One region of the Sporomusa intestinalis genome, then DNA from elsewhere that is predicted to be linked to it. Evidence: riboswitches for the same ligand, from Rfam matches in the RefSeq annotation. Region 1 holds a riboswitch; each other region holds the start of a gene.
What was found. A riboswitch is a leader RNA that binds a small molecule or an ion and turns the genes downstream of it on or off. The one in region 1 is predicted to bind cyclic di-GMP.
Positions count from the first base shown of each region.

Region 2: linked by a shared signal. The riboswitch ahead of ACZ481_RS03455 (methyl-accepting chemotaxis protein) and the one ahead of ACZ481_RS19845 (methyl-accepting chemotaxis protein) in region 1 are both predicted to bind cyclic di-GMP.
Region 3: linked by a shared signal. The riboswitch ahead of ACZ481_RS08340 (S-layer protein) and the one ahead of ACZ481_RS19845 (methyl-accepting chemotaxis protein) in region 1 are both predicted to bind cyclic di-GMP.
Region 4: linked by a shared signal. The riboswitch ahead of gspE (type II secretion system ATPase GspE) and the one ahead of ACZ481_RS19845 (methyl-accepting chemotaxis protein) in region 1 are both predicted to bind cyclic di-GMP.

Region 1 covers NZ_AP042390.1:4,263,416-4,271,379, reverse strand. The annotation lists gene ACZ481_RS19870 (nickel pincer cofactor-dependent isomerase, group 22) at 1-7, shown strand, start outside; gene ACZ481_RS19865 (LytS/YhcK type 5TM receptor domain-containing protein) at 196-1,947, shown strand; gene ACZ481_RS19860 (LytR/AlgR family response regulator transcription factor) at 1,904-2,686, shown strand; gene ACZ481_RS19855 (SLC13 family permease) at 2,844-4,247, shown strand; gene ACZ481_RS19850 (acetyl-CoA hydrolase/transferase family protein) at 4,263-5,768, shown strand; cyclic di-GMP riboswitch class I at 5,932-6,017, shown strand; gene ACZ481_RS19845 (methyl-accepting chemotaxis protein) at 6,270-7,964, shown strand, end outside.
Region 2 covers NZ_AP042390.1:723,501-731,464, forward strand. The annotation lists gene ACZ481_RS03440 (S-layer homology domain-containing protein) at 1-981, shown strand, start outside; gene ACZ481_RS03445 (PAS domain-containing protein) at 1,373-2,950, shown strand; gene ACZ481_RS03450 (HD-GYP domain-containing protein) at 3,226-4,281, shown strand; cyclic di-GMP riboswitch class I at 4,297-4,386, shown strand; gene ACZ481_RS03455 (methyl-accepting chemotaxis protein) at 4,505-6,538, shown strand; gene ACZ481_RS03460 (SGNH/GDSL hydrolase family protein) at 6,614-7,964, shown strand, end outside.
Region 3 covers NZ_AP042390.1:1,844,246-1,852,209, forward strand. The annotation lists gene ACZ481_RS08310 (outer membrane beta-barrel protein) at 1-235, opposite strand, end outside; gene ACZ481_RS08315 (DUF1858 domain-containing protein) at 692-904, opposite strand; gene ACZ481_RS08320 (DUF438 domain-containing protein) at 1,054-2,280, shown strand; gene ACZ481_RS08325 (DUF47 domain-containing protein) at 2,689-3,324, shown strand; gene ACZ481_RS08330 (hypothetical protein) at 3,418-3,867, opposite strand; gene ACZ481_RS08335 (sulfite exporter TauE/SafE family protein) at 4,077-4,976, shown strand; cyclic di-GMP riboswitch class I at 5,114-5,197, shown strand; gene ACZ481_RS08340 (S-layer protein) at 5,367-6,422, shown strand; gene ACZ481_RS08345 (nucleotide sugar dehydrogenase) at 6,447-7,769, shown strand; gene ACZ481_RS08350 (polysaccharide deacetylase family protein) at 7,791-7,964, shown strand, end outside.
Region 4 covers NZ_AP042390.1:2,277,003-2,284,966, reverse strand. The annotation lists gene ACZ481_RS10485 (type IV pilus twitching motility protein PilT) at 1-576, opposite strand, end outside; gene gspE (type II secretion system ATPase GspE) at 630-2,306, opposite strand; cyclic di-GMP riboswitch class II at 2,413-2,495, opposite strand; gene ACZ481_RS10475 (shikimate dehydrogenase) at 2,622-3,488, opposite strand; gene ACZ481_RS10470 (carbon-nitrogen family hydrolase) at 3,541-4,323, opposite strand; gene ACZ481_RS10465 (YqeG family HAD IIIA-type phosphatase) at 4,334-4,837, opposite strand; gene ACZ481_RS10460 (SLBB domain-containing protein) at 5,053-5,769, shown strand; gene ACZ481_RS10455 (hypothetical protein) at 6,073-6,606, opposite strand; gene ACZ481_RS10450 (CBO0543 family protein) at 6,817-7,395, opposite strand; gene ACZ481_RS10445 (hypothetical protein) at 7,670-7,964, shown strand, end outside.

The sequences.
Region 1 (7,964 bases):
CCACTAGCTGCAGTTGGCAGCCCGTCAGCCTGCCTTGACCGCAGGCCCAAGGTGCGGAGGCCATGAGCAAATCAATATTGCCACCCTGCCGATTAGGTTTTAAAATACCAAAGGTATTGGCTGTTTTGGCACGTTGCAGCACGATTGTTTGTGATACAATAATGAAGTAAATCTCATGGGCAGGGGGGCGGCGCTGTGAATCAGGGTTTAATGGAAGTTGTCATCAAAAATATTGCCGTGCTTGGTGTGGCCGCCTACCTTACCACTCAGCTGCCGCCTTTTCGCAGGGCGCTGAATCAATCGCATTACCGCTGGCAGGATAAGGTTATTCTGATTTTGGTTTTCGGTTTTTTTTCCGCAATCGGGAATTATCTGGGGATGCCTGTTTTAGGGTCCCTTGCCAACACCCGGATTGTGGGGGTTGTGGTCGGCGGGCTGCTGGGCGGACCGATTGTCGGGTTGGGGGCGGGCATTATTGGGGCTGTTCCCCGGTATTTTATGGGTGGCTTTACAATGCTGCCGGCAGTTGCCGCCAATGTTCTGGTCGGTTATCTCAGCGGATTAATATACTCCCGCTACGGCGCCCGCAAGATCGGGGTTGGCAAAGCATTAGCGACTGGTTTTGGGGCTGAGGTCATACTCAAACTAATAGTACTTGGTTTTTCCACTTCCTTTGCGGCCGCCTGGGAATTGGAGCGAGTGATCGCCATTCCGACTACGATAGCCAATAGTCTGGGTGTTATGCTGTTCGTTTATATTGTGCGCGATGTTTACCAGGAGCAGGACAAAGTTCAGGCCAGGGCTGCCCAGCAGGCCATGCGTGTCATTCAGAAGACAAGCAGTATGCTGCGGCCGGGATTGACGCTGGAGTCTGCCCGGCGCATTGCCGAAACTATCCACGCGGAAATAGGGGCTGATGCCGTCGCCGTAACCGATACGGATAAGATTCTGGCTTTCATAGGCAAGGGAGACGATCACCATATTGTAGGTCAGCCCTTTATTACCAAGGCTACTAAGCAGGCTTTACAGTCCCGGCAGACGATTATTACCAATAACAGGGAAGAAATCGGCTGTCCCTATAATGCTTGTCCCTTGAGCGCAGTAATCGATGCCCCGCTGATCATTAATAATCGCTTTCAGGGAAGCATTAAGGTCTATAAGACCGGCAACAGGATGATTCTGCCGTATGAGGCCGAACTGGTGCAGGGGATAGCTGATTTTTTAAGCCTGCAGTTATTGCAGTCCGAACTGGAAGTGCAGGCCGTACTGTTGTCCCAGGCCGAGTATAACTCGTTACGGGCCCAGATCCATCCTCATTTTATTTTTAATATTTTAGGCGCCATAAGTGCGACCACCCGGACAGACCCGGAAAAAGCGAGACTATTGATAAAAAATTTGTCACATATGATCAGGCAGCATATAAAACCGGGTAAAGAACTGAATACAGTAGCAGAAGAGCTGGACTTTATCGATAATTATATCTATTTAGAACAAGTCCGTTTTGGTGATCGCATTCAGATCGTTAAGGTTATTGACCCGGAGACCTACAGCCGCATTATCCCTGTTTTTTCAATTCAGGTGCTGGTGGAAAACGCAGTTAAACACGGTCTGTCCCCAAAAAGAGACGGCGGTATTATTGAGATTCGTATTTGGCAAGATAATACGATGCTCTATATTCAAGTGCAGGATAATGGCGTTGGTATTCCCAGGGAGCGATTAATAAGTTTTGACAAGCTTACGGCTGATTCTCAATTATCCGAAGGGATTGGCATTGGCCTCAGCAATGTTCATGCCCGCATTCAACGCCTGTTTGGCAGGGAGTTCGGCCTAGCAATAGAGAGTAATAAGGATGAGGGCACTTGCGTGCTTATCCGGGTACCTTTACAGGAGGCGGTGATGTCAGATGTCAAGGCTGAAGGATGTAAAGATTATTATTGCGGACGATGAGCAATTGATGGCTGATGAATTACAAACTTTGTTGCTTGAGGCGTATCCGGACCTGCAGGTGGCAGGCCGGGCCCAGGACGGGGAAGCAGCGTTGCTGCTGGTTAAGAAGCATAGGCCGGATATTGCTTTTTTGGATATTCAGATGCCGGGGCTGACAGGACTGGAAGTAGCTGCAAGGCTGATTGCCTGCGAAGAGCCGCCGGCCGTGGTTTTTACCACTGCTTATGACGAATATGCCTTACAGGCCTTTGCGGTAAATGCCATGGATTATATTCTCAAACCTTATGATGAAGCAGACATTCTGCGGGTTATGGGAAAGTTTGAAAAAATGATTGCCGGATCAAGCGTAAAGACCAAGGCCTTTGCCAATAAGGAATTTTCAAAGTCAGGCCCTGCTCGTAAGTTTTCTGTGGAAAAGGGCGACCGGATGGAAATTATCGATAGTGACAAAATTGAGATGGTTTATGCTAAAGACCGGCTTGTATACATCAAGACCTGTGATGGCGGGATTTACCGGACAAAACTGACTTTGCAGGATTTTGCAGCAAAATTGCCGGCAGACCGGTTTTTCCGCTGTCATCGGAATTATATTGTCAATGTGAATCAGATAAAAGAGATTGCGACCTGGTTTAATAAAGGCTATATACTTATCCTGCAAAAAAATGGGGCAGGCAAAAGCCAGGAAGTGCCGGTAGGCCGGGCGTATGCTACCCGGTTAAAAGATTATATTGAACTATAAGAGTTAAACCGCCGTAGTGGCGGTTTTTTCTTGTCCTGTGTATAGGTTGCTGGTCGCTGATTTTTCGCTGCTGGTCAATATGCGCTAGCTTCCTGATTTGCAAGAAAATTAAAATTTAATTGAGTATTAAAATAATTTATTGGTTGGGAGGGGAAGTATGAGTAAGCGGAAATGGATGTGTCTGCTGTTAGCCTTTGTCTGTTTAGGCGGAATTGTCTGGCTGACACCGGAGCTTACAGGTCTCAGCCTGGCGGGAAAAAAGTCAATGGGTGTGGCTGTTTTTGCCATTATTGTGTGGGTTTCCCAGGCGCTTGATGATGCTATCAGCGGCCTTGTCATTGTGTTTTTACTGGCAGCTCTGGGGGCCACCAAGCTGGGAGAAGCCTTTGGCGGCTATGCCAATACCGCGGTCTGGCTCATTGTTATCGGCTTTATTATGGCTGGGTGCATGGAGAAAGCGGGGTTATCCAAAAGAATTGCATTGCTGCTGGTCAACTCGGCCCAAGGTTCAGCCATAAAGGTGTATTGGGCGGTTGCACTCGTTATGCTGCTTACAAGCTTTTTGGTGCCTTCGATTACTGCCCGGACGCTGCTAATGCTGCCGATCATTGTTGGTATCGGCCAGGCTTTTGGTGCCAAACCGGGAGAAAGCAATATTGTTAAGGCTTTGCTGTTTATTGTCGCCATGAGCGGTACTATGATGAGTATCGGCATTCTAACCGCTCATGTTGGCAACCCCATTACCGTCGGTTTAATTGAGGCCGCCACCAGGCAAACCGTTTCCTGGGCAGAGTGGTTCAAAATTGGTGCTCCGCCTGCTTTCCTGCTGGCGGGAATATCTGTTTTCCTGCTCCAGAAAATGTGGGCTCCGGAAATCAACAACCTGGGTCAAGGCCAGGAGTATGTGCGCAGGGAACTTGCTTCCCTGGGCAGCCTTTCCCGCCAGGAAAAGTACACGCTGGCAGTGTTCTTAGTTACCCTGGCTTTATGGGCTACAGACTCGATGCACAAAGTAAATGTCGTGTTGGTAGGTATAGTAGCTGTTGTCTTATTGTTGTGGCCCGGTGCGGGGATTATGGCCTGGAAAGAGGCGCAACAAAAAGTACCCTGGAATATTTTTGTTCTCTACGGAGCCGGTTTATCTATGGGAACGGCACTTGTAACCTCCGGGGCCGCTAAATGGATGGCCGGTACTATGCTCGGGCCGATTGGCACCAGGCCTCATGCTGTACAAATGATCATTCTTATCTGGCTTGTGACAGCACTGCAGATATTTTTTACCGGCGGCGGCCCGAAAACTACTGCGCTCACCCCGATTGTGATTGCCCATGCGGCAGCCATTGGTGCCAATCCCCTGCCGTTTGCGCTCATTATGGGAATGAACATGCAGCACCAGTATCTGCTCCCGGTAAGTAATATGCCAAATGCTATTGCTATTGGCACCGGTCATATAACCTCAGGCGAGATCATTAAAACCGGTGCGGTGATGAGTATTATTGCGGCAGCATTTATGAGCGTTATGGTACTAACCTATTGGCAATGGCTGGGGGTAGTACAATAGGAGGAGGTTGGAATTATGAGTGATTTATCCGCAAGAATACGGAGCAAGGCGCTGCAGGCGAAAATCATGGCGGCGGAACAAGCGGCGTCGCTTATTACGCCGGGCATGAATATCGGGACAAGCGGGTTTACCCCCTCGGGCTATCCCAAGGCCGTACCCTTGGCTTTGGCTAGGCGCATCCAGCAGGAGGGATTCAAAGTAAATCTGTGGACAGGCGCCTCGGTGGGCAAGGAGCTTGATGCTGCTTTGGCCCAGGTGGGCGGCATTGCAAAACGGTTGCCTTATCAGACCAATCCTGTTACCAGACAGGCAATCAATAACGGCGGCATGCAATATACCGACCTGCATTTAAGCCATGTGGCGCAAATGGCCCGCTGCGGCTTTCTGGGCGGCAAGGTCGATATTGCTATAATTGAAGCCTGTGCCATTACGGAAGAGGGCCATGTTATTCCCACAACCTCGGTTGGCAACGCCGCTGCTTTTGTCCGGTTGGCAGACAAAGTAATCATCGAAGTAAATCTGACGCAGCCGTTGGCGCTGGCAGGAATGCATGACATTCTGACGCCCGGCGATCCGCCGCACCGGGAAGTGCTGCCGCTTGTCAATGTGGCCGACAGGATTGGGGTACCGTATATTCCCTGCCCGGAGGATAAAATAGCCGGCATTGTCTTAAGTGACATACCTGATGATGTTCGCCCGCTGGCCGAGATGGATGCCGATGCTAAGGCCATGACCGGACACCTTATTGGCTTTCTCCAGGGCGAAATCAAGGCAGGCAGACTGCCTGCCAGCCTGTTGCCGCTGCAGTCCGGGGTCGGGTCTGTCGCCAATGCGGTTATTACCGGGCTGGTGAACTCGGACTTCTCCGATCTCACGGTGTACACTGAAGTCATCCAGGATGGTATGCTGGATTTAATTGATGCCGGGAAGCTTGCTTTTGCCTCCGGTACGGCGCTTACGCCATCACCGCAGGGGTTAAAACGGTTTTATGCCAATATTGACAAATACAGGGACAAAATTGTCCTGCGGCCGCAAGAGATAGCCAATAGCCCGGAAATAGTGCGGCGCCTGGGGGTCATTGCTATGAACACAGCCATTGAGTTTGACATTTATGGCCATGTTAACTCCACTCATGTCATGGGCAGTAAAATTATGAACGGTATTGGCGGTTCCGGTGACTTTGCCCGCAATGGCTACCTCACCTTCTTTTTCAGCAGCTCTGTCGCCAGAAACGGGGCCATATCCTGTATTGTTCCCATGTGTTCCCATGTGGATCACACGGAACATGATGTAGATGTGTTTATAACCGAGCAGGGGGTGGCCGACATCCGCGGGCTAAGCCCCAAAGAGCGGGCCCGGAAAATTATCAGCCACTGTGCCCATCCCGGCTACCGGCCCCGCTTGCTTGATTATCTTGCCAGAGCTGAGAAGACGACCGGCGGGGCGCATACACCGCATATCCTGGCCGAAGCCTTGTCCTGGCATTGCCGGTTCATGGAAACCGGGACAATGAAATTCTGATTGGGAAAGTACTGCCAAGCAAGCGGAAGTCTGTTTATTGCCGGCAAAGGGCCTGTTTTTGGCACAGGCCCTTTGCTTTATTTCTTGTTTGCCTTACCTTTTAACTAGTATAGACGTTTTAACGACTAAACTTTTTGAATTTTTAAACGATATAAATAGTAAGTACCTATAACGGCATACTTGTCGAAAGGCAAGGACGCAAAGCCATGGGTCTAAAGGCGGTACGCCTATGATTGCCAGGCTGCAATTCGGTTTTAAATCGATAATGACAGGCCTGCCATGGACAGGTCTGTCATTATCGATTTATTTGCGTGCCACGCTGCCCGCGCTGATCCATTCGTTTTGCAGATTGCATTAAGGCACGGCAAACCGGAGACGCAGGGGCTGAATAACGGAAGGGGGTCTGGGAAAAGGGCAGGGGTTTTACCAATAATATATGGCGATGATCAAAGAGTGCATATATGCTAAAGATCACTGACCACACGAATGGAGATGTTGAATATGAAAAGTATTAAGGCAAAGCTTGCGGCCATTGTTATCGCTTTATTTATGATCGCTCTGGGGGTGCTGGCAGGGCTTAACTACTGGCAATCCCAAAAAATGCTGACCCGGGGTATTGAGAATGAACTTGCCCTTACGGCCCAGACCAATGGGGAAGCAGTCGGCATGTGGCTTGAGGGGCATAAAAAGGAACTGGAGGCAATCGCCCGGTCACCCATTATGATTGATGGCAGCCGTGACAGCCGGGTGGCTTACATTAGCGCGGAAATCAACAATAACAAGCTGTATGAAAATATTTTTTGGACTGATGCCGACGGCAACTACGTCGACACCCGCGGTGTAGCCGGCAACTCAACCAACCGGCCCTATTTTGCCAGTGCGATTGCAGGCAATACTTTTATTACTGATCCAATTATATCGCCAACAAGCGGCAAGCTGGTGGTCGTCGTCGCCACCCCGATCAAAACGGCTGGCCGCGTTGTCGGGATTTTAGCGGGGGCCATCAATATTGAAGAAGTGGAAAAACGCATTCTTGCTATAAAGGTTGCCCAAACCGGCTATGCCTACGTTTTGCGGACAGATGGCACGATTATTGTTCATCCTAATCATGAGCTAGTAAACAAAATGAATATTAACAATGATCCACATGCAACCCCGCCGTTACAGGCGGCAGTGGCCAAGATGCTGCAAGGCGAAAAGGGGATCGCCGGCTACCACTATGAGGGAATAGAAAAATACCTGGCTTACGCGCCCATTACAGGAACCTCCTGGTCCATCGGCGTGACTGTACCGGCGGCTGAGGCCAGAGCGCAGCTGCAAACCTTTGCCTGGATTTCATTGCTTACGATTGTCATAGTGCTTATTGCCGCTATTTTCGTTATCCTGATCACCGCTGCGCGCATTGCCAGACCGGTGCAAATACTGGAAGGAATGGCTAACTGTATTGCCGGCGGCGATCTCAGCATAACGAATATTAATATACATTCCCAGGATGAACTGGGGCGTTTGGCAAGGGCCTTTGAAATCATGGTCGATAATCTGCGCCAGCTTGTCCGCAAAATTGATACCTCGTCCGAACTGGTTGCTACCTCAGCCGAGGAACTAACTGCCAGCGCGCACCAGTCGTCGCAGGCTGCCAATCAGGTAGCCGGTTCCATTGCCGGTGTTTCTAAGCGGACAGAAGAACAACTGACGGTGGCGGATACTACTTCCACTGTCGTACAACAGCTGTCAGATAATATTCAGCAAATCGCCATGCATGTGAATCAGGTGGCGGAGCAATCAGCCCGGGCCAGGGAAAAGGCGGATGAAGGCAATCAATCGGTTGCAGCAGCAGTTAAACAAATGGCGCATATTGAACAGACGGTGAATAGTTCAGCCGGTGTTGTCGCCAATTTAGGGGAACGCTCGAAAGAGATCGGGCAGATTGTGGATACTATTGCCGGTATTGCCGGACAAACCAACCTGCTGGCGCTTAATGCCGCTATTGAAGCGGCGCGGGCCGGCGAACAGGGACGGGGGTTTGCCGTGGTAGCGGAAGAAGTCCGTAAATTAGCGGAGCAATCGCAGGAAGCAGCAAAAAAGATCGCCGGCTTGATTAGTGAAATTCAGGCTGACACCAATAAAGCCGTAACCGCCATGGAGGAAGGAACACGCGAAGTAAAGCTGGGCGCAGCCGTAGTTAACACCTCCGGC
Region 2 (7,964 bases), 2.0 Mb from region 1:
GGAATTATTAATAATGAGGTTTCCTGGATGGCCCGGTTATCGGCCACCGGCAAAGCCGGCAATTACAATAATGGCAATGATGGCAGCAATGCTTCTTTTGACATCTTAGCTGTTAATGCTAATAACGTTCTCGGCCTGGATAAAGTCCGGATCGGGCGTTTTCCGTATGATAGTTTTAGTCATGGCCTGTTTAGTAAGGCCATCGGTGTGGACGGTGTTCGTGTCGATAAGAACTTGGGCGATATTTTATTTACCGGTTCAGTGAATAATGTCAGGGGGAATACCAATCAAGGCACTGGTACAGGGGACAGCGGCGATGCAAACACTGTCACCACCGCTCAGTTCTCGGGAAAAGCAGGCGATTCAGTGAGTTGGAAGGCCGGTTATTACTGGTCTGATGACCCCGGTACCGGTAATCTCAGCGGTACCGGCAACACCAACACCGGCATTTTTGGAACTGCCACTACTGCCGCGACGATATTTACGCAAGCCACCGGCTGGAATCTCGGCTTTGACGCTAAATTGGGCAAGGTCATGTTAATCGGCGATTATCTGTCTACAAGCCTTAAGCATGCGGCCGCCGGTCTTCCTGACAATCCGAAAGGCTGGGCAGTGGAGCTTACCAACGCTACTAAAATGCCGCCCGTTTTTTACGGGGGCAAGCTCCTGGTAGATGCTAAAAAAACAGGGGACTTTGGCTGGTCGGTGTCCTATCGCAGCATTGATGCCGGTGCCATTCCAGCCGGTGCCGGCGGCTTTGATGCTCAGGCAGTCAGTTATGGCGGGGATCCCTACTCAACCGTTGCCAAAGGCAGTGATAATATTAAAGGCCTGTTCGTAGCGCTGCAAAGCACAATAAGTAAGAATATCATCTGGACCATTGAGGGGCAGGACCTCAATATTAAGAATAGAAAGCTGACAAACCTGGCTTCCGGTAATCTGGGCAAAACCTACATGACGAAATTTGAATTTTTTTATTAATTTCAACGTATAAACCGGAACGGTTGCAAGGACGACCACTCAATATCTATAAATCAAAATGACTCTCCGATCAATCGGGGAGTCATTTGACTGTGAAATTGTTATTATTTTTACTTCATTCATAGCTTGAATTTTACCGGGCCATAACCCTGTAAGCGGCAGTTTGGCTTACAATAAAGTGTTTCCCGTGGTCGGCAGGGCTTTGTCTTGTTTTACAGAATAATAAATGATGGATTGATTGCCGATGAAGTTCGTTCTATTATTACAATTATCCAAGAGGCAAGGAGGGGACTTTACTATGCAGCAGCTTTGGCATAGCTGGCCGGCAGCAGTGACTTAGTTACTGTAAATGGTATTACATTGTCAAATTTGTTTTTGGGAGAACAAGAGGATGCCTGATAATCGTGCAGAATACAATGGAGACGACATGCCTGTTTTGGTGACACGCTGGGATTGTAATGGTTATATTTTGAATATTCTGTATAATGATTTGTATCTGGGCAGGCCACCAAATCAGTTCCTTGGCAAAAACCTCCGGGAATTGGGGTTAGAGAAAAGAATATATGAAAAATGTGACCATTATTTTAAGCGGGCTGTGGCAACGGCGGCTAAAGCGGTTTTTCAACTACGCAGCAGTACACGGTCTTATCATATTTCCTATCTGCCGGAAAACAACTCCCAGGGAGATGTGGCGACAATACTGGGAATTGTCCGCGACATGACGCAGGAGCGGCGGGCAAGAGATGAGCTGACCCGGGCCTGCCGGAAGTTTAGCTTGGCTCAGAATATTGCCAAACTGGGGTACTTTGAATGGGATTTTGTTACGAATGAGCTAAACTGGTCTGATCAGCAGTATAAAAATTTCGGCTTTCTGCCTCAGTCCTTTATCCCTACGATGGAGTTTTACCTGAGCCGGATTTATCCGGAGGATTTAGAAATCGTAAATATGACGAATGAGGTGGCCCGGAAGGGCTTTGTGGAATCAGAGTTCAGAATCGTTAGACCCGACCGGACGGTTGGCTGGCTGTGGGCCCGGGTCAAATCACTTGCCAATGAGCAAGGCGTCTTTACCAGCCTGTTCGGGACGACCCAGGACATTACCGAACAGAAGCAGACGGAAAACCGGATTTTACGGGTAGAGAAGGATTTGGTGTTTTCCAACCAATTGAACAGTCGCAGTGCCTATTTAAATAAGCTGCTGGTTAATGCCTACTCACCGGAATATATAACCAAGGCCCTTAACGAATTTGGCATTGAAACAAAAGCCGAACATTGCTGCTTTGTGATTCAGCTGACGCATAAGCCGGCAGGTCCTGCCGCTGATGCCAATGCTAAAACGGCAGGCAAGCAGGCCGTATTAGTCTGGCTGGCGGAAAAGGAGATGGGCTGCACCTGGAAATTTAATGATGATATCATTCTGCTGGTAACGCTGGCAGAGGCAGGCATAACCTGTAAGCAAAGGCAAATTGAGTTTGCCAGTCAGCTGATTTGCGAAATGAAGGTGCTTTTCCCTCATATCAGTGCCAAAGTCGGCATTTCCGGGGCGTCAGGGAATCCAATCCGGTTCCGGGACAGCTATGAGAAGGCGAACCGGGCCGTTGTTGTTGCCGCTTCCAATTGCGCGCAAGTGGTGCATTGTGATGATATTGGGATTTATGAAGTCGCTTTTCAGCTGCTCCATGATGAAAATACCTGCACCCTTGTGCAAAATACGATCGGACGCCTGGCCGAATATGACCAGGCGCGGGGCAGCAACCTGTTATACACGCTGGAATTGATACTGGAGGAGATAAATCTAAAGGCCGTATCGCAGAAGCTTTTCATCCATCATAATACGGTCATTTGGCGAAAAAGGCGGATTGAGGATTTTTTGGGGATGTCGCTGGATAAAATGGAGACCAAGGTATTGCTGGTTTTGTATTTGAAGATATGGAAATTACAGCGAGCGGAGACAGGTGAGCATAATTGAATTTGCCGGCACCAGGGTCATTGTTATGCGGCAACAATAGACACCGGTTTTTTTTGTACTCTACTCCAATAGTATTAACAAGGAAAGTATTGTAGAATTATGTATGAATTTGAAATAATATGCAGGATTTTAATTGCCCCCAAGAATACCATTCCACCACATAGCGGTCATAGCAGAAGAGAATCTACAATAGGCGGGTTGAAACTCACTCGGAATAATTAAGTACCTGGCTGTTGTGACTAGTTAGGTACTATTTTATTTGAACGGAGGATAAGATGTTCCCGAACCAACACTTATTACGGGTAGAAGAACTTAAGCCAGGTATGATCATAGCCCAGCCGGTTCTGGCTGATACAGGACAAGTTCTGCTGGAGCAAGGGGTATTTTTGACAGAGGACTTTATTGATAATCTCGGCAACTGGAAAATATCGTACGTCAGTATTGTGTTGCCTGATAACAGCTTATCCTCCAATTACCGGTTTTTTAGTATGTATGGGGATACGCTGAAATCAGTAGAGGAAACCTTTAAAAAAGTCCGGGCTTTTAAAGAGGTGCCGATGGCAGAGTGCGAGGAATTAGTCGAAAACTATATCGAACTGATTGTCAACATTGTCGGGGTCATAGATGATTTGCATAATGTTAAAGCCCACAATGAATATACTTTCCGGCACTCGCTTAATGTGGCAATCATCGCCGGTATTATTGGCAAATGGATGGGATTTACCGGGAAAAATCTGAAAGACATCATATTGGCAGGGCTGCTGCACGATATCGGCAAGGTGCTAATCCCTGAAGGCATACTGGACAAGCCGGGAAAGCTTACCCCGGAAGAGATGGCAGTTGTCCGGGCCCATCCTACCCACGGGTATCATTTATTGGATGACTGTCTGGAAATAAGGGAAGAGGTAAAACTGGGGATATTGCAGCATCATGAGCGGGAAGACGGCAGTGGTTATCCTTTGGGCTTATCCCGGGAGAAAATACATATCTACGCCAAGATTGTTGCCATTGCCGATATCTATGACGCAATGAGCACCGAGCGGGTGTACAGGAAGAAGGTGCCGCCTTTTACCGTGGTTGAGGTTATTCTGGATCAGATGTATGACAAGCTTAATCCTCAGATCTGCCTGATTTTTCTGGCTCATATCCGGGGTTTTCTCATCGGCAGTTCGGTGCTGCTGAATGATGGCAGCAAAGCCAAGGTAGTACTGTTAAACGGACTGTTAAAATTAAGACCGGTGGTTCAACTGGAAAGCGGGGATTTAATTGATCTTGACAGGGAAAAAAATCTTGAGGTTGTTACGATGCTGGATGAGGTAAACGCCGTATAGGCACAGCAGCTCCCAATAAAATATTGGCAAACTTACTGAAAGGTAAGGACGCAAAGCCATGGGTCTAACGAAAGTCACACATTCTATGACTGCCAGGTTGCTATTGTTCTAACGGAGTATTCGTCAGCCTTGGCAACAGGCATATGACGATTTTTTTATTTTTAGCATGTTGATCATATGTGCTGATGACAATATTACAATTCATAAGAGGGGAGCTTAAAAAATGAAAATTAAAAAGATCCAATCACGCTTGTTGCTGGTATTGCTGCCATTGGTGTTAGCCGCTTTAAGTGTATTAGCCGGAGTCAGTTATTCTCTCTCCACCAAGTCGCTGTCGACAAGTATTGATGAAACAGCTATGGCGGTGGGAACTGACTATGCCCGGCGGGTGCAGGCCGACATCAGCCTCCTGATTTCCCAGCTGGAGGGTCTGGCCAGTGTTCAGCAGGTGAGTGCCGGGGCTGATAAAATTCAGATTGCCCAGGCCCTGGCGGAATTTCAAGCCCGGATTAAAAATTTTGATGTCGTTATCTTTATTTTACCGGACGGCGCAGGTATTTCCGGTACCGGCGCTGCGGCTGACTATGGAGAACGTGAATATTTCAAAAAGGTACTGGCAACAAAGGCCACTGTTGTCTCTGATCCTCTGATATCCAAGGCCACTGGGAAGCTGGCGGTCGTTCTGGCGGTCCCGGTTACCCATGAGGGCCGGCTGACCGGGGTGCTTGTCGGCACATTTTCCATGGAAAGGCTGACAGACATGATTAAAGACCTGCATTTCCTGGACACCGGTTACGGCCAGCTTAGTGACGATTCGGGCCTTATTATCGCCCATCCCAAGCGGCCGGACCTTGCCGGTAAACTGAATATCTCCGAAAAGAAGATAAATCCGGAACTTAAGCTGCAGGATTCCGAACTGGATGACCGCCTGGTCAGCTTGTTTAAGGAGGCGGCACAGACGGGGAAGCAGGCCCGGGGGGTATATCGCTTTAATGATAATGTGGAGAGAGTCAGTGTATCCACACCGGTCGAGCTGCCGGGCGGGCAACGGTGGGTCATGATGGTGGCGGCCCCGCAGGCCGAGGCGACCAGGCCAACAGATACCCTGGCAAGGGCGATGCTGTTTATTGCCATTTTGTGTTTAGCTGTTGCCACTGCCGGCATTATTATGATCGCCAGATATATTGCCAAACCGATTTCTCTGATTCGCGATGAATGCCTGTTGCTGGCCCAGGGTGACTTGCGGGAGCGGGAGGCTAATATATCCTCCGCAGATGAAATTGGTCAACTGGCCAAAGGCTTCAGGGAAATGCGGGAAAATTTGCGTACCCTTGTCGCTAGGGTACACGCTCAGGCCGAACAGCTGGCAGCTTCCAGTGAGGAGCTGACCGCCAGTGCCGACCAATCGGCACAAGCGGCCAATCAGGTCGCGATCTCCATTACTGCTGTGGCGGCCGGAGCCGGCGACCAGCTGGCGGCGGCAAATCAAACGGCAGCGGTGGTTGAAGCCATGTCAGCCAGTATTCAGCAGGTTGCGGCAACCGCCAGTGAGGTAGCCGGGCAATCCTCTCAGGCAGCCGGTAAAGCCAACGAAGGCAGTGCTGCCGTCAATAAAGCGGTATATCAAATGACGCAAATCGAAGAAACTGTTAATAATTCGGCCAAGGTAGTAAGTGAGCTGGGGGAGCGGTCGCGCGAGATCGGCCAGATCGTAGCCACGATCTCCGGTATTGCGGGCCAGACGAATCTATTGGCTCTTAATGCGGCGATTGAGGCTGCCCGGGCTGGTGAGCAGGGACGCGGCTTTGCCGTTGTAGCCGAAGAGGTACGTAAGCTGGCCGAACAGTCCCAAGCAGCTACGGAGCAAATCGCCGCCTTGATTGGCGGCATTCAGGGGGATACGGACAAAGCGGTACAGGCGATGGATGCGGGCACCCGCGAAGTTAATCTGGGAGCCGAGGTGGTCAATGCTGCCGGCCAGGCTTTTCAGGAAATTGTCCTGCTGGTAACCCAGGTATCGGAGCGGGTGACGGAGATATCGGCTGCGATTGAGCAGATGAAACTTGGCAGTCAGCAGATTGTCGGTTCGGTAAACCGGATTGACAACCTGAGCAAAACCGCAGCCGGGGAAGCTCAGGTCGTCTCGGCGGCCACGGAGGAGCAGTCGGCAACGATGGAGGAAATCGCTGCTTCCAGCCAAAGCCTTGCTCACCTGGCAACAGACCTGCAGGAAGCTGTGAGAAAGTTCCTGGTGTAACAAAAGCCTGAGCCGCCGGCCGCAGCCTGCAAAATTTGACAGGGTACAACCGGTCTGCTAAAATGTACCTGAATTATGATAATGCTTATCGTGATTCAGGTGCTGTACAAAAGCATACCGAAATACAATGCAAGGCAGGTAATGCCAATGATGCGTTCCAAACGTAACCGGCTGTTGCGTCATACTATATGGCGTGGGCACAAAGGTGCTTTGCTGCTGAAAACTGTTGGGATCATAATTTGTCTGGTGCTATTGACCCCCTACCTGCAGTCGGCGATTTCCGAGCCCAGCACTTCCGAGGCCCATCCCGGCGAGCTTACAGGTAAAAAAATCCGTCTGGTGTGGGAGCCGATCCCGGATGCGGTTGCTTACCAAATTGTGTTTAGCAAGGAACAGGGCGAGATGAATGGAGAGAACAACCTCATTGCGGGTATCCTGGGTAAGGAAATATATACCCCCGGTGTTGAGCTGGATATAGCTCTTTTGCCTAAAGAAGAAACAATTTGGTGGCAGGTCCGGGCTTTGAATCTGGACAGAGAGCCCATTTCCGGCTTTACTGCCGCGCAGGAGTTGACGGCCGGAGAGATTGACCCGTCCGCCCCCTATATTACCGCGCATTTGGCGGCTCTGCCCAGAGTGCCTTTATATCCCGTGTATGCCTGGATTCCGGTATTGGCGGCAGAGGCCTATGAGGTACAGGTTTTTTCCGGGCCAGTCCAGTCCGGTACGCTCAAAAAGAGTTATGTGGTAAAAGGGGCGTCGGCTTTTGACTATTATGATACTGACGCATTTACCGCTGCGGGAGACTACTGGTGGCGGGTCAGAGCTCTGGACGCGAAAGGACAGCAGCTGGGGGTCTGGTCAGAGGCCCGGACCTTTACCGTACAATGGGAGGGCAATCGTGTGGCCGCACTGGGCGACAGTGTTACCCATGGCGGCGGGGCGGTCTCTAATCCGCCCAGTGATCCGGTGTATGACTGGACAAGCTATGTAGGCCTGCCGGTAAAAAATTTAGGCCGCAGCGGGGATACAACCAGTACTATTTTGGCCCGCTTTGATGAGGATGTATTGCCCTTCCGGCCGGATATACTCGTTATTATGGGCGGGATTAATGATATTCGCGCCGGCACACCGGCGGCGGAAGTGATCGGCAACTTACGCCAAATGGGGGAAAAATGCCGGGAGAATAACATCACGCCCGTGTTTCTGACACTCACGCCGGTGAATCCGGTCCTGATAAAACGGGCTTTTAACGAGGATACCAGTGACAACTGGCAGGAAGAGTGGCATAAAGTAAACGACTGGGTCAGGGAGCAAGCCTACTATGTGGATATTGCGCCTATATTCACAACCGCGACAGGGGATATGCCTGCCCACTACGCAACTGACGGCTTACATCCGGACAGCAGGGGGAAGGCGCTTATCG
Region 3 (7,964 bases), 2.4 Mb from region 1:
GGTATTTATACTGCAGGGCAAATTTGTCACTGAGACCTGTTGTGACGCCAAAATCCAAGTTGGTCTTTTTGTCCCAGTCAATTGAACCACCGCCATCGGATGTTTTTAGCTCAGAGCGAATTATGCCGATTTCGGCGGACGAGGTGCCTCTTTCAAAATCGGTATAAGGGGATGCGGACGCGACAGCACATGACAGTAGCATTGACATCGCGATGACTAATAATATTTTTTTCACGGTAAACAGCTCCTTTGTAAGTTTTAGCCAGTTGATATTCTAATTATATACGTACGGGGGGGCGTGAACAAGGAATAGATAAATAAAATTCAAACTATTCTGAGCAAAGATAAGTAAATAAGGAAGGCGTTTGCCGCCTGATAAAAAGTATTATTCCCCGGCTAAGGGCAATTTTTCTCAGAAAGCTGCGGGACCTGACACCGATATACGCCGCTTAAAGAAAGTCTAATACCCCCGGCTATTGTGCCGGTTATTTTTTTGCCTTGAGGCGGCCCTTGTATTCTATAAAACAAACATTAATTGCGAGCGGTGTGAACTTAACTGAATTTTCCATACCATATCGCGGCGAAAAGGAAAAAAACGGCCAGAGCAGAATTATAAAATATAATATAACTGCGACAAGTTTGCTGTAGCATACAAAAAGAACGAGCCTTTAAAAAGCCCGCACAGGTTGATTTAATCCTTATGCTTATTTAAAAACTCCAGAAATTCCGTCAGGTCCTCGCCTGTATTTTTCGCCACATCCTTAATTCTGGCAAATTGGGCCACAGTGCGGAACACTAGCGGATTATTCAAATTGGAAAATTTGGGCGAACGCTTAAGCAACTGCTCTTTCAGACCCGGATATTGCTTCAGCACGTCGGCAATTTTATCCTCTGCGGTAATCATCGCCGGGTCACGTCCTTTTCATTTTATATAGGCCTAACCGGTCTGGGGAGGGAACGCTGCCAGTCCGAGCCTAGCTGTTTCTATTGTAATTGATAATGAATATTTTTTCCAGCCAGACATCAAAATAAACATAGCGGGGGAGGTATTCGATGAGTGAGTTAATCAACAACCGTGAATATCGTAAGCAGGTCATTAAGGAAATTCTGCTGGATTTACACCGGGGAAAATCGGTGGCAGAAGTTAAGCCCCGTTTCGATGCCATAGCTGCGGATATGGTGCCGGCGGAACTTTCGCTGATTGAGCAAAGCCTGATTGATGAAGGTATTGAAGTTAGCGAAATTCAAAACCTGTGCGATGTGCACGCCGCAGTATTCAAAGAAGCCCTCAGCGGCAAGCCGGATGAGGCAGTTCCCCCGGGCCACCCGCTGGATATTTACCGGGATGAGAATCAGGCGCTGGAGAAGTTGATTGAAGAAGAGATCCGTCCCCTGCTGGAAGAATTCAAGGCCGCCCCTCCCGGGGACTCTGCCGCCCAGGTTTCCCGTCTGGCGGAAAAACTGAACCTGCTGTGGGATGTGGACAAGCATTACAGCCGCAAGGAGAACTTGATTTTTCCTTTCCTGGAAAACTACGGCATAACCGCTCCCCCGAAAGTTATGTGGGGGGTAGACGATGAAATCAGGGCCCAGCTAAAAGAAGCCAAACGCCTCGCCTTGCACTACCGGCCTGCAGATCAGGCACAGCTGAGTGCCAAAATCGAAAACGCGATCGAGCAAGTGCAGGAAATGATTTTTAAGGAAAATAAAATTTTATTCCCGATGCTGCTGGAAACACTGAGCGATAATGACTGGCTGGCGATTCAGGAAGACAGCGATCAAATTGGCTATTGTCTGATTGAACCGCAGATCAGCTGGCAGCCGGCTGGGCAAAGCCAGGCGGAGGTTCCGGCCGCCCTGACTTCCCGCAATGCCGGCAAATACATAAAGTTCGCCACCGGCGTGCTGACCCCCAAGGAAATCGAGCATATCTTCAGCCATCTGCCTGTTGATGTTACTTTTGTGGACAAGGACGGAATAGTGAAGTTTTTTTCCGCTTCTAAAGAAAGAATCTTTCACCGGACAAAAACCATTATCGGCCGCAAGGTGGAGAACTGCCATCCACCAGCCAGCGTCCACATTGTTGAGCAAATTGCCGCCGATTTAAAAAGCGGTAAGAAGGACCAGGAAGCCTTTTGGATAAAAATGGGAGAAAAATTTGTCTATATTCAATATTTTGCCGTCCGGGATGGCGAGGGCGAATTTCTGGGCGTCCTTGAGGCCACGCAGGATATCCAGCCGCTCCGGCAGCTTACGGGCGAGAAGCGGATTATGGACTAGTGTCTTGACCACATTATCTTTTTAGTTTGATGACGGCCAAAATGGCCAATGGCGGCGTCAGCCCCTCCTAGCAGACCCCTTCCAGTATGAGTCGTCGGCGCTTCCTTGCTCTTGGCCATTTTGTCTCGCCCTAAAACTAAAATATAACATGGCCAAGACACTAATGGTCTGACTACATTTTACTAAAGGATAAATAGTTTGTGCGTGTGATTGGCTGTTATCAGAGCAAGGGCGCATTCCATTATTTGCTGAAAACGATGGAATGCGCCCTTTGGCGCCGAATGTTGCGTCAGCCTGCAGGATATCGACATTTACAAAGCGAACAGCACAAACAGCGGAACCATCTTGCAATCAGCCGGTTCGCAACTGAGATGCCGGCCTGTCTAGACGATAAGGGGGAAAGTGTAAATGGGACTACCTTTTAAGCTCAAGTCCAAAGAAGAAAAGTATTGCCGGCACCTGCGGGAAAATACAAAGGAAATAAAAAATGCCACAGCTATCCTGTATGAGGCCCTGGATAACCCGCTGGCTGTTGCGGACATGATGAGCCGCATGGATGCAGTGGAAGAGCAGGCCGATAAAGTGACCGGCCGTATTGTGGCATTACTGGAAAAAGCATTTATCACTCCCTTTGATCGCGAGGACATTTACACCCTGGCGCAAAAGCTGGATGACATCGTTGACCAGATCAAGGAAACGGTGGAATGTCTGGCCTTGTACAACGTCGGCCCGGCGCCGGCCGGTGCCATGGAACTGGCGGTTTTAATTGCCAAGGCCGGCCGGCAGCTGGATAAGGTGATGGGGCAACTGCCCAAACTGAAGCAGCAGCGCGACAAAATTGAAGCAAGATGCAGGCGGATTGCCGGCATGGAAGAGCAGGGCGACAAAATCTACCGGCAGGAAATGGTGAGACTGTTTGGTCAGGTCCAAGATCCGATTGAACTGATAAAGTGGAAAGAAATTTTATTACATCTGGAAGATACCCTTGATCTCTGCGAGACAGCAAGCAAGCTGATTCAAGGTATCGTCCTGAAATATGCCTGAGCCGGCAACTGGCAATCCCGGTTATTTCCTTCTGTTTTGTTGACAGTAGACGGGGGGAGATATAACTGCCGGGGATAGGCGCGCAGGCCGCGGCTAGCTATTGGCAGCTGTAGAGCTGTTAAACAAATACCGCTGAAAGAAAAATCCCAGACCCAGCCCAAAAAATGCTGAGCCGGCCACATGGAGGTAGTAGTCGCCGAGTGGTCTTAGTTCGATAAATTTACCTTCAATTACTGCCGAAAACAGCATTTCGGCCAGCGCTGAGGCCAGCAGCCCCAAAAAAATTCCTTTTACAATTAAATTTGTTTGTCCTATGGCCTTAATTGTATAATAAAACAGAATCCCGATCAGTCCGCCGATTACGAAATTTACATAGAGGCCCAGCAGGAAATTTGGCCTGTTCATAGTTAATATCATGCTATCAAGCTGATAAATGCTATACCGGCCAACACCCCAATACAGCATGATGCGGGAAACGATTTCAGCGAGCAAAGTTGACAATGCGCCGATTATGGCGGCGAGCAGTGGTTTATCATTATTCAAAATACTTCCTCCTTTTACCTTTGTGTTATTGTTCGCAGAAGCGAAGCCAGAAATACTTGCGATAAAAATCAAAGTTGACTGGTGATGAAACTCGGGTCAGGAACCTTCCGTATTTTTCGCCGGTTCTACTTTGGGCAGGGACCGGTAGCGGCACTAGTCGATTGCCGCTGTCTCAGAACCGTAAGGGGGTGTCCCGTATCCCTTTTCTGATGGAGCATATGCATACAGGCTGGCCGGGCCTGATTTTGCTTGGCTATCTTATCGGCGTCATCACAGGCTTGTTTGGCATTGGCGGCGGCTTTTTATTAACCCCGTCTTTGAAAGTAATATTTCATGTGTCCTATCCTGTGGCTATTGGCAGCAGCTTGCTGCAGATTTTTTGCACAGCGCTGTTTTCTGCCTACCAACACTGGCAGCATAAGATGCTGGATACCAAAATGGGAGCCATCACGGCGGCAGCCAGTCTGGTCGGAGCTGAAGGCGGTGTCCGGCTGCTGCAGTTTTTTTCTGCCCAGCAAATGGTTGAGCTTGGCGGACGTCCTGTTCCCCTGACAGATGTAATAGTCAGTCTGGGGTTTCTTACGCTGTTGCTTCCCACCGCTGTATTTATGTACCGGGAGGCCTGCGCCAGCCGGCAGCGGGGCACTGATGAACCGGAGACCAGGCTGGGGAACCGGATTGCGAGCTGCCAATGGCCGCCGGTAGTGGCATTTGAGCAGTCCCAGATACTGCGTTTAAGTATTTGGATGCCGGTGCTGCTCAGCCTGCTGGTAGGGCTGTTTACGGGCCTGCTTGGTATTGGCGGCGGGTTTGTCAGTTTCCCCTTATTAGTCTATTGTCTGGGAATGCCGACCAAAACTGCCGTCGGCACAAGTACTCTCCAGGTCCTGGCAGCAAGCGGCTACGGTGCTGTGCGTTATATACAGGCAGGCAATGTCGATTTCCTGCTGGTTATGTTTATGCTGCTTGGTTCAATGCTGGGAGCCCGTACCGGCATAAGGCTGTCCCGGCGCATCAACGCCTGTGATACCCGTAGCTATTTTTCCGGGCTATTGGTAGTGGCTGTTTTGTTGATTGTGTATGATCTGCTTAAACAATTTGCCCTATAATGGGTTTGAATAAAAAATATTAGTAAAAATTACAAGTTTGATGATAGGTTTTTTCATGTAATAAAACTTGAAAACTAGCGGGTAATGATGATAAAATACTACTACAATAGGGTTGAGGATAATTCGCTGTAATTTAATATATTCTTATGCAAACTTATTGAAAGATAAGGACGCAAAGCTATGGGTCTACGTACTTTGTATATGACTGCCAGGTTGCATTGCAACCTGGCAGTCCTTTTATTTGCTTTTTGGATAAGTAATATTATTTAATATTATTATTTTATTAAAGGTTGGTATCTTGAAGCGCAACACCATAATCTCTGCGTGCGGCGGCGAGGAAATGAGGTAAGGCAGATTGGCAAAATCATGGATCAGGGCGGTGAATAACCTGTGAAAAAATTAATAGGCCTCCTGGTGGCAATAACAGCGTTAACCGGTATTTTTACAGAAAACCCGTTCGGTAGTACCCCGGCAGGACGGGTTTATGCCGCCAGTGCCGGTACTGACCAACAGCAGTTTCCCGCAGCCGGCTATATTGCGCCGGAAATTTATGCCGGCCTGCTTGATGAACTCATGCAGGTGGGCCAGCGGCGCAACCATCCTGACAGCAAGGTGAAATTTAACGGTGAAATCCGCTTGCATTATGCGCAAAACAGCGGCCCCGGGCGCTGGGAGCGGGATGCAGCCGGAATACGCACCCGCCTGGGCTTTCATGCCGATATATACCGGGACTGGCAGGCCTATGGCATGCTGGACGGGCAAAAGAGCTTGCACAATTATAATAACAGCTTGCGCCTTTCCCGCCTGTATGTTACGGGAACTATCGGCGCAACCGCCCTGAGAGCGGGTTCCTTCGGCTATCTGATGGCCGAAGGCAATGTGTATGACAGCCGCTTTAACGGTATCCGCCTTGACTTTGGCGGGCCTGTGGAATATACGCTGAGTTATGGGGAGACTAACGATACAAGCAAAACCTCTGTGGCAACTGCGCGGTATTCTGATTTTGATTATAATCTGGAAGCCGGCCTGTACCACTATGAGACCGGTGACAATTTGCACAGGCCAACAACGATCCGCACACTGAGCGGAAACTATCAGTTCAGTAATTTTGGCCTGGGGGCGATGGTGCTGGCTTCCAATGTGAAAGATAACCGGGGGGAGAGTACCGGCTATGTACTCAGCTTTGATTATGGTGAGTTGAAAACCTGGCGGCCGGGAACTTACGGAATATTTGCCAGATATTATAACCAGCCCCAGGGCACTTATATTGCCCATGGAATGAACGGCAGGGGCAGTGCCATGCAGGGCTTTAAGGGCTATGGCGCAGGCCTTAATTATACCCTGGCCGAAAATTTTGTCGGTGGTATTGAATATTACGATCTGGCTGACAAAATAAGCGGGGAAAAGGGCAAAACCTGGTGGAGCCACATCACACATTATTTTTAACTAGTAAGCAGGTGAATCGCGGCAATGAGAAGCATAGAGGGCATTCTTGCCCGCAAAGACTATCTGGCTGTTGTCGGCCTTGGCTATGTTGGCCTGCCGCTGGCGGTTGCTTTTGCCGACAAGGTCAAAACGCTGGGCTTTGACAATAATCAGGAAAAAATTAAGGTTTATCAACAGGGGATCGATCCTACCCGGGAGATTGGTGATGAAAAAATCAGCAGCACGGCCCTGGAATTTACCACAGACCCGGCCAGGCTGAAAGCGGCCCGGGTGATTATTGTGGCTGTGCCGACCCCGGTAAATGGCGATAAGACCCCCAATCTGGCGCCTGTCATCAATGCCAGCAAAGTAGTTGGCCAAAATTTATCGCCAGGCAGTATTGTTATTTTTGAGTCCACTGTATACCCGGGGGTTACCGAGGATATTTGCGTGCCGGTGCTGGAAAGAGAGTCCGGCCTGGCATGCGGCCGGGATTTTAAGGTGGGTTATTCACCGGAACGGATCAATCCGGGCGACCGGGTGCACAAGCTGGCAAGCATTTGCAAAATTGTGGCCGGTATCGATGCCGAGACCGTCGAGGCCATTGCGGCTGTCTATGAGCTGATTATTCAGGCCGGGGTCTATAAAGCCCCGAGTATTAAAGTGGCTGAAGCGGCCAAACTGGCTGAAAACGCCCAGCGGGATATTAATATTGCTTTTATGAATGAACTGGCAATGGCCTTTGACCGCATGGAAATCAACACAACCGACGTAATTGCGGCGATGAACACCAAATGGAATGCGTTAGGGTTTTATCCTGGCCTGGTTGGCGGACACTGTATCGGCGTCGATCCGTATTACTTTATTTATCAGGCCGAAATGCTGGGCTATCACTCGCAGATTATTGCCGCCGGCAGAAGGATTAATGACAATATGGCCAATTTTGTTACGGAAAATATCATTAAAAAAATGATCCAGGCTGATAAGGATGTCAAAAAAGCCAACATCTATCTTATGGGCCTAACCTTTAAAGAGAATTGTCCGGACATGCGCAATTCGAAGGCTGTCGATGTCTGCAAGCAGCTGGCGGCCTATGGGATTAAGGCCAAGGTTGTTGATCCGTTTGTCGATCAAACAGAATGCAAGCAGGAGCTTGAGCTGGACCCGGTAGCGCTAAACGAGGTCCGGGATGCCGATTGCCTGGTGTTCTTAGTGGCCCATCAGCCCTTCCGGGAACTGCAGCCGGCAGACCTGGCCGGCATGTATAAACAGCCGGAACAGCAGAGCCGGCATGTCCTTATTGATGTGAAAAGTATATTTAATCAGCAAACTATGGAAAAAAACGGCTATTGCTACTGGAGCCTGTAAGCATAAGGGGGTGCACTCGACGTGAGGAATAAAAAGATAGCCCTATTACTGGTGATGCTTGGTTTTTGCCTGCTGGCGGGGGGGATTTTCCTCAAGGGCTTGTTTACGGCGCCGACTGGCGGCCAATACCGGAATAGTACCGGGCTGGCAAGTGCCTACCAGGCGGAGGCTGAGATTGCCCGGGCGTGGGAACAA
Region 4 (7,964 bases), 2.0 Mb from region 1:
CAGGGCGGCGCGCAGGGCATTGGCGAACGATTTGCTGTCGGCATGGATCTCGCGCTGATTGACAATACACTTTTTGTGTTTGTGCAGGTATTCGATCGGATCTTCCAGAGTCAGCACATGGCAGGCCCGTTCGTTGTTGACAAGGTCAATCATCGCCGCCAGGGTAGTGGATTTGCCGCTGCCGGTCGGCCCGGTGACAAGTACGAGGCCGCGCGGCATCCGGGCCAGGCTCTTTAATACCTCCGGGTGCCCCAGCTCTTCGAGGGTTGCAATCCGCTCGTTTACCACCCGGATGGCAATGGCGGCCGAACCCCGCTGGCGAAAGGCGTTTACCCGGAACCGGCTCAGGCCGGGGATGGCAAAGGAAAAATCCAGCTCACCCGTCTGCCAGAACTTATCCTGCTGCTCCGGCGTGGTAATGGCCTCCAGCATGGCCCGCGTATCCTGAACCGATAGCGGTGCCGCATCAGTCCGGACCAGGCTGCCGTTAAGCCGCAAAACCGGCGGCACGCCGACAGTAATATGTACATCAGAGGCCCGTTTCTCAACCGCTGCCCTCAGTAGTGCTTCCATCATCAAGCTATCCCCCATTATTTACGGCAATCATTGCTTATATTTGAGTAACAGTGCTACAGACCGGCATAGGCTACCCGCATGACCTCTTCCACCGTTGTGTGGCCGGCCAAAGCCTTCCCGATCCCATCCTGACGCATCGACAGCATCCCCTGGTCTTTGGCCGCCAGGGCAATTTCATCGGCCGAGGCCCGTCTGGTAATCAACGCCCTGATGGTGGAGGTCACCGGCATGACCTCATGAATTCCCATCCGCCCCTTGTAGCCGGTAAAGCCGCAGGCTGCGCAGCCGGTGCCCCGCTGCAGGAGCAGGGGCTGGTCCGGGGCCACACCGAGAAACAGCCGTTCCAGGGAGTCGGCCGGCGGCGTGTAGCCGGTTTTGCATTCCGGGCAGATGCAGCGGACTAATCGCTGGGCCAGCACGCCCAGGATGGACGAAGCGGCCAGAAACGGCTCAATCCCCATATCCAGCAGCCGCGTAATGGCCCCGGGGGCATCGTTGGTATGGAGGGTGCTTAGCACCAGATGGCCTGTCAGCGCCGCCCGGATGGCGATATCGGCGGTTTCGGTGTCGCGAATTTCGCCAACCATCACAATATTGGGGTCCTGCCGCAGGATGGACCGCAGCCCCAGGGCGAAGGTCAGGCCGGCCCGGGGATTGACCTGGACCTGGTTAATACCGTCCAACCGGTACTCAACAGGATCTTCGACGGTAATTGTATTTTTGCTGCTGGTATTGATTTCCCCCAGGGTCGAGTAAAGGGTTGTGGTTTTGCCGGACCCGGTCGGTCCGGTAACCAGGATCATGCCATAAGCCTGGGTATACAGGCGGCGGAAGGTCTCCAGGTTGTCAGGGGCAAACCCCAGCTTGCCGACATCCAGAATGACCGCCTGCTTGTCAAGTATCCGCATTACCACCTTTTCGCCCAGGATGGTCGGCAGGGTCGACACCCGGATGTCAATATCGCGGCCGGCTTCGGTAATCTTGATCCGGCCGTCCTGGGGCAGACGCCTTTCGGCAATATCCATGCCGCCGGTAATCTTGATCCGGGATACAATCGCCGCCTGGATATCGCGGGTAAAACAGGCCACCTCCCGGAGCACCCCGTCAATCCGGAACCGGACCCGCAGTGTTTTCTCCTGCGGTTCCAGGTGGATGTCGCTGGCCCGTTCCCGCACCGCCTGGCTGAACAGGGAGTTAACAATGCCGATGATTGGCGCGTCGTCAGCGGTTTGGACCTGGGACATCGGCGCAGCCTCTTCGGGCTTTAACTGGTTGACCGCTTTTTCCACCAACTCGGTAACACCATAGTATTGGCTGATGGCCCGCATAATCTCCCGCTCTGCGGCAATAACCGGTTCGACCTCGCACCCCGATGCCATGCGGGCATCGTCAATGGCAAAAAAGTTAGTCGGATCAACCATCGCCAGTGTGAGCCGGCGGCCCTCTTTTTTAACCGGGATAATCTGATAGCGCTCAGCCAGTGAAACCGGGATAGTCGCCACAATTTCCGGGTTCAGGGCCATGCCGGCCAGCTCCACATGGGGCACTCCCAGCTGAAATTCGAGAACCTCAGTAATATTATTTTCTGTTATGTAACCAAGATTAATAAGCACCTTGCCCAGCCGTTCGCCGGTTTGCTTCTGCACAGTCAGGGCTTTATCCAGTTGCTCCCGGGAGATCAGGCCGGCTTCAATCAACAGGTCGCCTAACCGTTTGCGGTTGTTTAGCATAGTCGCGCTCCATTATTGTGTATAATTGACAAAAACAGCCTGCGCCAAAAAGGCAGGAAAACAATTATGTAAAATAAAAAAACAACCGGTACAGCAAAATAATAATTATTTTTGCGGCCGGTTGCACTACTCGCTCATCCTGGTCCAAGTGCCCACATACAGACCAGATTTCATTGCTCCGATTGGAGGATGAGATTTTACTAAAAGTATATTCGCCTGACAATTTACAATTCCTGCATTTTTTTATTAAGGCTGTATTAAAACTTTATAAAATTGAATTACTATAAAAATTATAAATGATAATGAATCTCAGTGTCAAGCCGGGTTACCGCCTAATCCTGCCAGCAAGGCCCGGTGCATAACCGGGCGCGGTGCCGGGACCCCTGTCCACAGTTGAAAAGCAAGCGCCCCCTGTTCCAGCAGCATGCCCTCACCGGTGACCACCCGGTGGCCGCGCCGGCTTGCTTCCGCCAGAAAACCGGTCTGCAGCGGATTATAGACAAGATCGGAGATCACCGCTGCCGGCTTAAGCTGATCCCAGGCCAGCGGCGGCTGGCCCGCTATGTCCGGCAACATGCCTAAGGGCGTGGTGTTGACAATGATATCAGCCTCAGCCACACATTGGGCAAAGGCCGGTGAATCCCAGTTGCTGCCGGTCACCGGCACCCCGGTACCGGCGAATAAGCCGGCAACTGCCGCTGCCCTGGACAGATCGCGGGCGCCAATGCTGACGGCAGCAATGCCGCTGCCGACCAAACCGGCCACCACGGCCCTGGCCGCCCCGCCGGCCCCCAAAACAACAGCGTGCTTAGCCTTGACGGCAACCCCGGCGGCGAGCAGTGAGCCGATGTAGCCGCCGGCATCGGTGTTATAGCCAAGAAGGCGGCCGGCGCTGACAACGACCGTATTCACCGCCCCTGCCAGCCGGGCACTGGCATCAAGCTCGTCAAGACAGTCGATAATCGCCACCTTGTGCGGGATAGTGACATTAACGCCGCTAAAGCCCAGGGCCGCCAGGCCGGCTACCGCCTGGGGCAGCAGCGCCGGCGGTGTCGACAGCGGCAGATAGACATAGTCCAGGCCGCTGGCTGTAAAGGCCGCATTCTGCATGGCCGGCGACAGCGAATGACTGAGCGGCCAGCCCAGCAACCCCACTTTTTGTGTTTTAGCCGTTATGATCATAAATTCTCCTTTCTGCTAGTGGTCTGTCTACTTGGAAAGAATAGGCCCGCGCCTATTCACAAGTATAAATATCAGGCCGGCGATCGGCAAAAGTCAGCATAACCTTGCGGGCCTCGGTCACCCGGGCCGGGTTAATTTCACCATAAATAATCGTTTCCCGGTCGTCACCTTCGGCTAGGATCACCCCTTCGGGATCAACAAGCAGTGAATGCCCGTAAAAAGGACTGCCTTTATAGCTGCCCACACAGTTTACGGCACAGACATACAGGTGGTTTTCAATAGCCCGGGCCTGAGCCAGGGTCCGCCAGTGATGGCCGCGGGCTGCCGGCCATCCGGCCGGCACAAACACTGCCTGGGCCCCCTGCAAGGCCAGTGAGCGGAACAGTTCGGGAAACCTGAGATCATAGCAGATTGCCACCCCGGCTGTCATATTGTCCAGGGCCAGCATGCCAAGCTTAGTGCCTGGGGCAAAAAAGCGTTCTTCGCCATACAGGCTGAACAGGTGTACCTTCTCATAACTGGCAACAACAGTACCCTGTCTGTCAATTACCAGGGTGGTGTTGTAGACCCGGCCGTTGCGGCTGACGGGAACGGAGCCGGCAATAATGTGTACGCGCTGGCTGCCGGCAATCCCGGCCAAGCGGGTCATTAGCGGCCCGTCGGTGTGCTCGGCCGCCGCAGCCACGTTTTTAAGGGCATAACCGGTTGTCCATATTTCCGGCAGGATAATGACGTCAGCCTTGGCGGCTGCTTCCGCCACAAGTGCCAGGCCTTTGCCTGTATTGCCTTCCCTGTCGCCGGCCACAATCTCCATTTGCAGCATTGCGATCTTCATCCGAGCCCTCCTATAGGCGGCCGCTGGCCCGCAACAGGCGGATGGCCAGCTTTTCGAGCTGCCGGGTAATTTTGGTGCCGATAAACTCCTGCGGCGCCAGCGGCTGCACCCAGATGGTAAATAAGCCGAGCCGGTTGCCGCCGAGCATATCGGTAAACAACTGGTCGCCCACTACGGCAACCTCAGCCGGAGTCAGCCCCAGGGTACGCAGAGCCTGCCGGAAACCGGTCCGGGCCGGTTTTAGAGCCCGGGCCACAAAGGGGGCGCCGCATTGGTCGGCAATGACCTTGACCCGTTTATTGCCGTTATTGGACAACAGACAGACTTTTAGACCATACCGGCTTAACTGCTGCAGCCAGAGGCGCATGTCCGGTCCCACTTCCGGGCTGTTCCAGGCAACAATCGTATTATCAAGATCAAAAATGATGCCCCGGATGCCGCGCTGCCACAGCAGCTCCGGCTTAATATCATATATCGTGTTGACAACTAAGCAGGGGGTTAGTAATTTGAGCAAAATTTCCTCCAGCAATCCATTATTATGCAGTTATTAAAAATTATAGCATGGCAGAACAAAAAACAAAAGAGACGGCCAACCGCTGCTGAGCTGCAGCAGGTCAGGGCTGCCGGCGGAGAGCAGCTTGTCCATTGCAAATGTTATAAATATCAATTCTAATTATTGTAAATACTGCGCAGATGGTTTACTATCTTAGTAGGAATGAATTGGGCGGAGTGATTTACATTATGGATGCTGAGTCTATTTCTATGGTGAATGTTCTTGAGGAAATTTTACGCAGCAAGCCGTCAGGCAGCAGTGGCGACACAATCCATGCCCTGATTGCCAGGGACGGGACACTGCTGGCGGTCTGGGCTGAACCACCTGTCAGCTTTACGCTGGCAACCCCGCAAGAGGTCTTTATCCAGAGGCTGACCGAAAACTTCCCTGTTTTCTTAACTGCACCGTATTCTCAAATTGCCGGCTTTGCCTTTGAATTCGCAGAAGTAAAAATTAGCCAGTCTTTGCATGCAACCAGCGAGGTTGCCAAAACCGGCCCCTGGCACCGGGTTATGCTGGAAGCCGGTCCGGGCGGAAATATGTTTGTTATGTCCCCCGCCAAACCAGCGGGCGTAAAAAAATATGTGCAGCATCTGTGTAAGATAGCCTGCGCTTTGTTAGCCGCAATGGTCCTTCCCCACCTCTTGGCTTTTTCCCACTGGGCGCCGCCAGCCCCACCGCCACCGGCCCGCGAGCCAATCACAGTGTATATCAAAGGCTTTGTACATAAGCCGGGAGTATATCGTCTTGCCGGCAACGCGCTGATTATGGACGCGGTCCAGGCAGCAGGCGGGTTCGCCCCCGGCGCCGAACCGAATCAGCTAAATCTGGCGCAGCCTACCTCAGACTACCAGGAAATTGTGGTGCCCGGCAGTCTGCCGAAATTACTTTAGGCCTTAGTGAAAATTAGCCCTTTTAGCGGCGCATGCGACTGGCAATGCTGCGGCCAACGCCAGCAGGGCTTATAGGCGTCTATTCAGTATTGTTTTATGCTAACCTGCATTTTTCCTCATAATAATAGTAAAGACAGCGCCTTTGAGGCGCTGTCTTTACTATTATGTGGAGTTAACGCCAGGAGTTCAGGCGAGTTTTTAGGGTCAGGTTAATCTGCGTGCAAAAAAATCCGCTTTTTACCGTTCATCATTATAGCTTAATCTGACTGCCACATAATGAAATAAATAACCCCGTAACAATGGCTAATCCTCTTCCTCCTCCTTGCCTGGATTGGCAAAAGGTTTTGCTGCTGCCGGCTGGACATTGTACTCTGCCTCCTTGCCGGTGTTTACCAATACATCATCTTGCCACATTTGATAGCCATAAATAACCACTGCATGCAGTAAAGTAATTGGCAATGACAGCAAGGGGGATATGTTGAAGTCGATTATGCCTCTTATAGGTAAAAAATAATTTAGCAAAAAGAAGTTAAAAACAATATCCAGGATTGTATTAACAGCCATATACAGCCCGAATCGTCCATATGCGAGCTTAAAAACCCATATCGTTAATACCGGCATTGTGCCAAAAGTGTAAGGTAACAGTTGGGCAAACGGATACACCGATTCCCGGGTAGCCCAAGAACCTAACCTAATTCCTATATCGCCAATTATAGTAGCCAGTACCACCGCAAACATAGCAACTGGCATCCATTGCTTTATCTCTGCTTTTTTCATAAAGAAAAGGGATAGCCACGGGGCTAAAGACAAAAACCACATAATAAAGCTGTTGCTCATAAAAATCCTCCTAATATCATCGCTGGCTTAGCTGCCTGCACTCTGAATAATATGCAGAAAAGAACTTAACCTAATGGAGATAAACAATAAGACTACGTCTCCTAAATTACCCCACGGGGAGTGTGGCGTGATAAAAAAGTGTGACATAACTTTGCCCGGCATGGCTGTTGGCGGCAATTCCGGTAGGGGTGGCTGCCGGTATAGGCGAAGTTAAATTTTAACTGATTCTTTTATTAACACGCCTAGATATAGGCCTGCCAGGAAAATTGTACATATGCCGACAAAATGAATCACGAAGAAAAACCAATTCCCAAAACGGAACGCCTCTTCTTTAAGGGGTTTTCTCAGGTTGCTTGGTATGATCTTGCCGCCAATCCATTCCATGAGGATAAAAAAGGCCCACCAGGAAGTGTACGAATCCCAAAAATCCCATTCATATTCATAGTGAATTAAACCAGTTGTATTTTTTAAAACGGTCTCTAACAGTACGCCCAGGTTTACAATCACGCCATAAAAAGCGATTTTATAAGGCCATTTTACCGGACTATACCTGACACCAAACAAAACATAAAAGGAAAAAGCCGTAGTTATAGATACTACCGGTAATTTGACAATAGGCAAAAATATATAGGGAAAAGAATAAAAGCCAACTTTGACAAATATGAAACACAGAATGTTGCCGGTAATACCGGCAATTAAGTATAAAAGCCCGTAGCGTTTCCAGTCAAGTCGCAGTAAAAAATAACTGCCGATGCAGGCAAAGGCTATACTAATAATGGCTATATACATTTCTATGCTTCCGTCTAGGAATGTCAAGAGCATCACCGCCTATAGCTGTAAGTAGTATTGCCTTGTGACAAGGTATTAATTCGCCGGTAAAGGAAATGCAGCATTTTAAAAAGCAATAACCTACTGCCGCCTATCAGAAATTTCTGCCATTTTGATCAAGGCAGACCGGAATTGCGCTTTCCTCTTATGGGGGAATAGCAGAAATGGTTAGTATAAAGCTTGTAAAATGTGCAAAAATAAACTGAGCAAATAAGAGATGACGAGGCGATCTGCTATGAGTAATCAGACAATATTATGGGGTATGCTGTTTTTGCCATGGCTAACCCTATTCTTAATGCCAAAAAAAGATATTAAAAGATGGATGCCAGCAGCTTTGTTTGTGATTGTAACAAATACTATAATTATCGATGCCGGTGTCACCTTCAAGCTGTGGGAAACAAGGGAAAACATTTTCCCGTTAAATGAGATGATTAGTTATGTCTATGGGGCATTGCCGGTAGGCTCGATGTGGATACTCAAATATACTTACGGACGATTTTTATGGTATACGGCTGCTCAAATCATAGGTA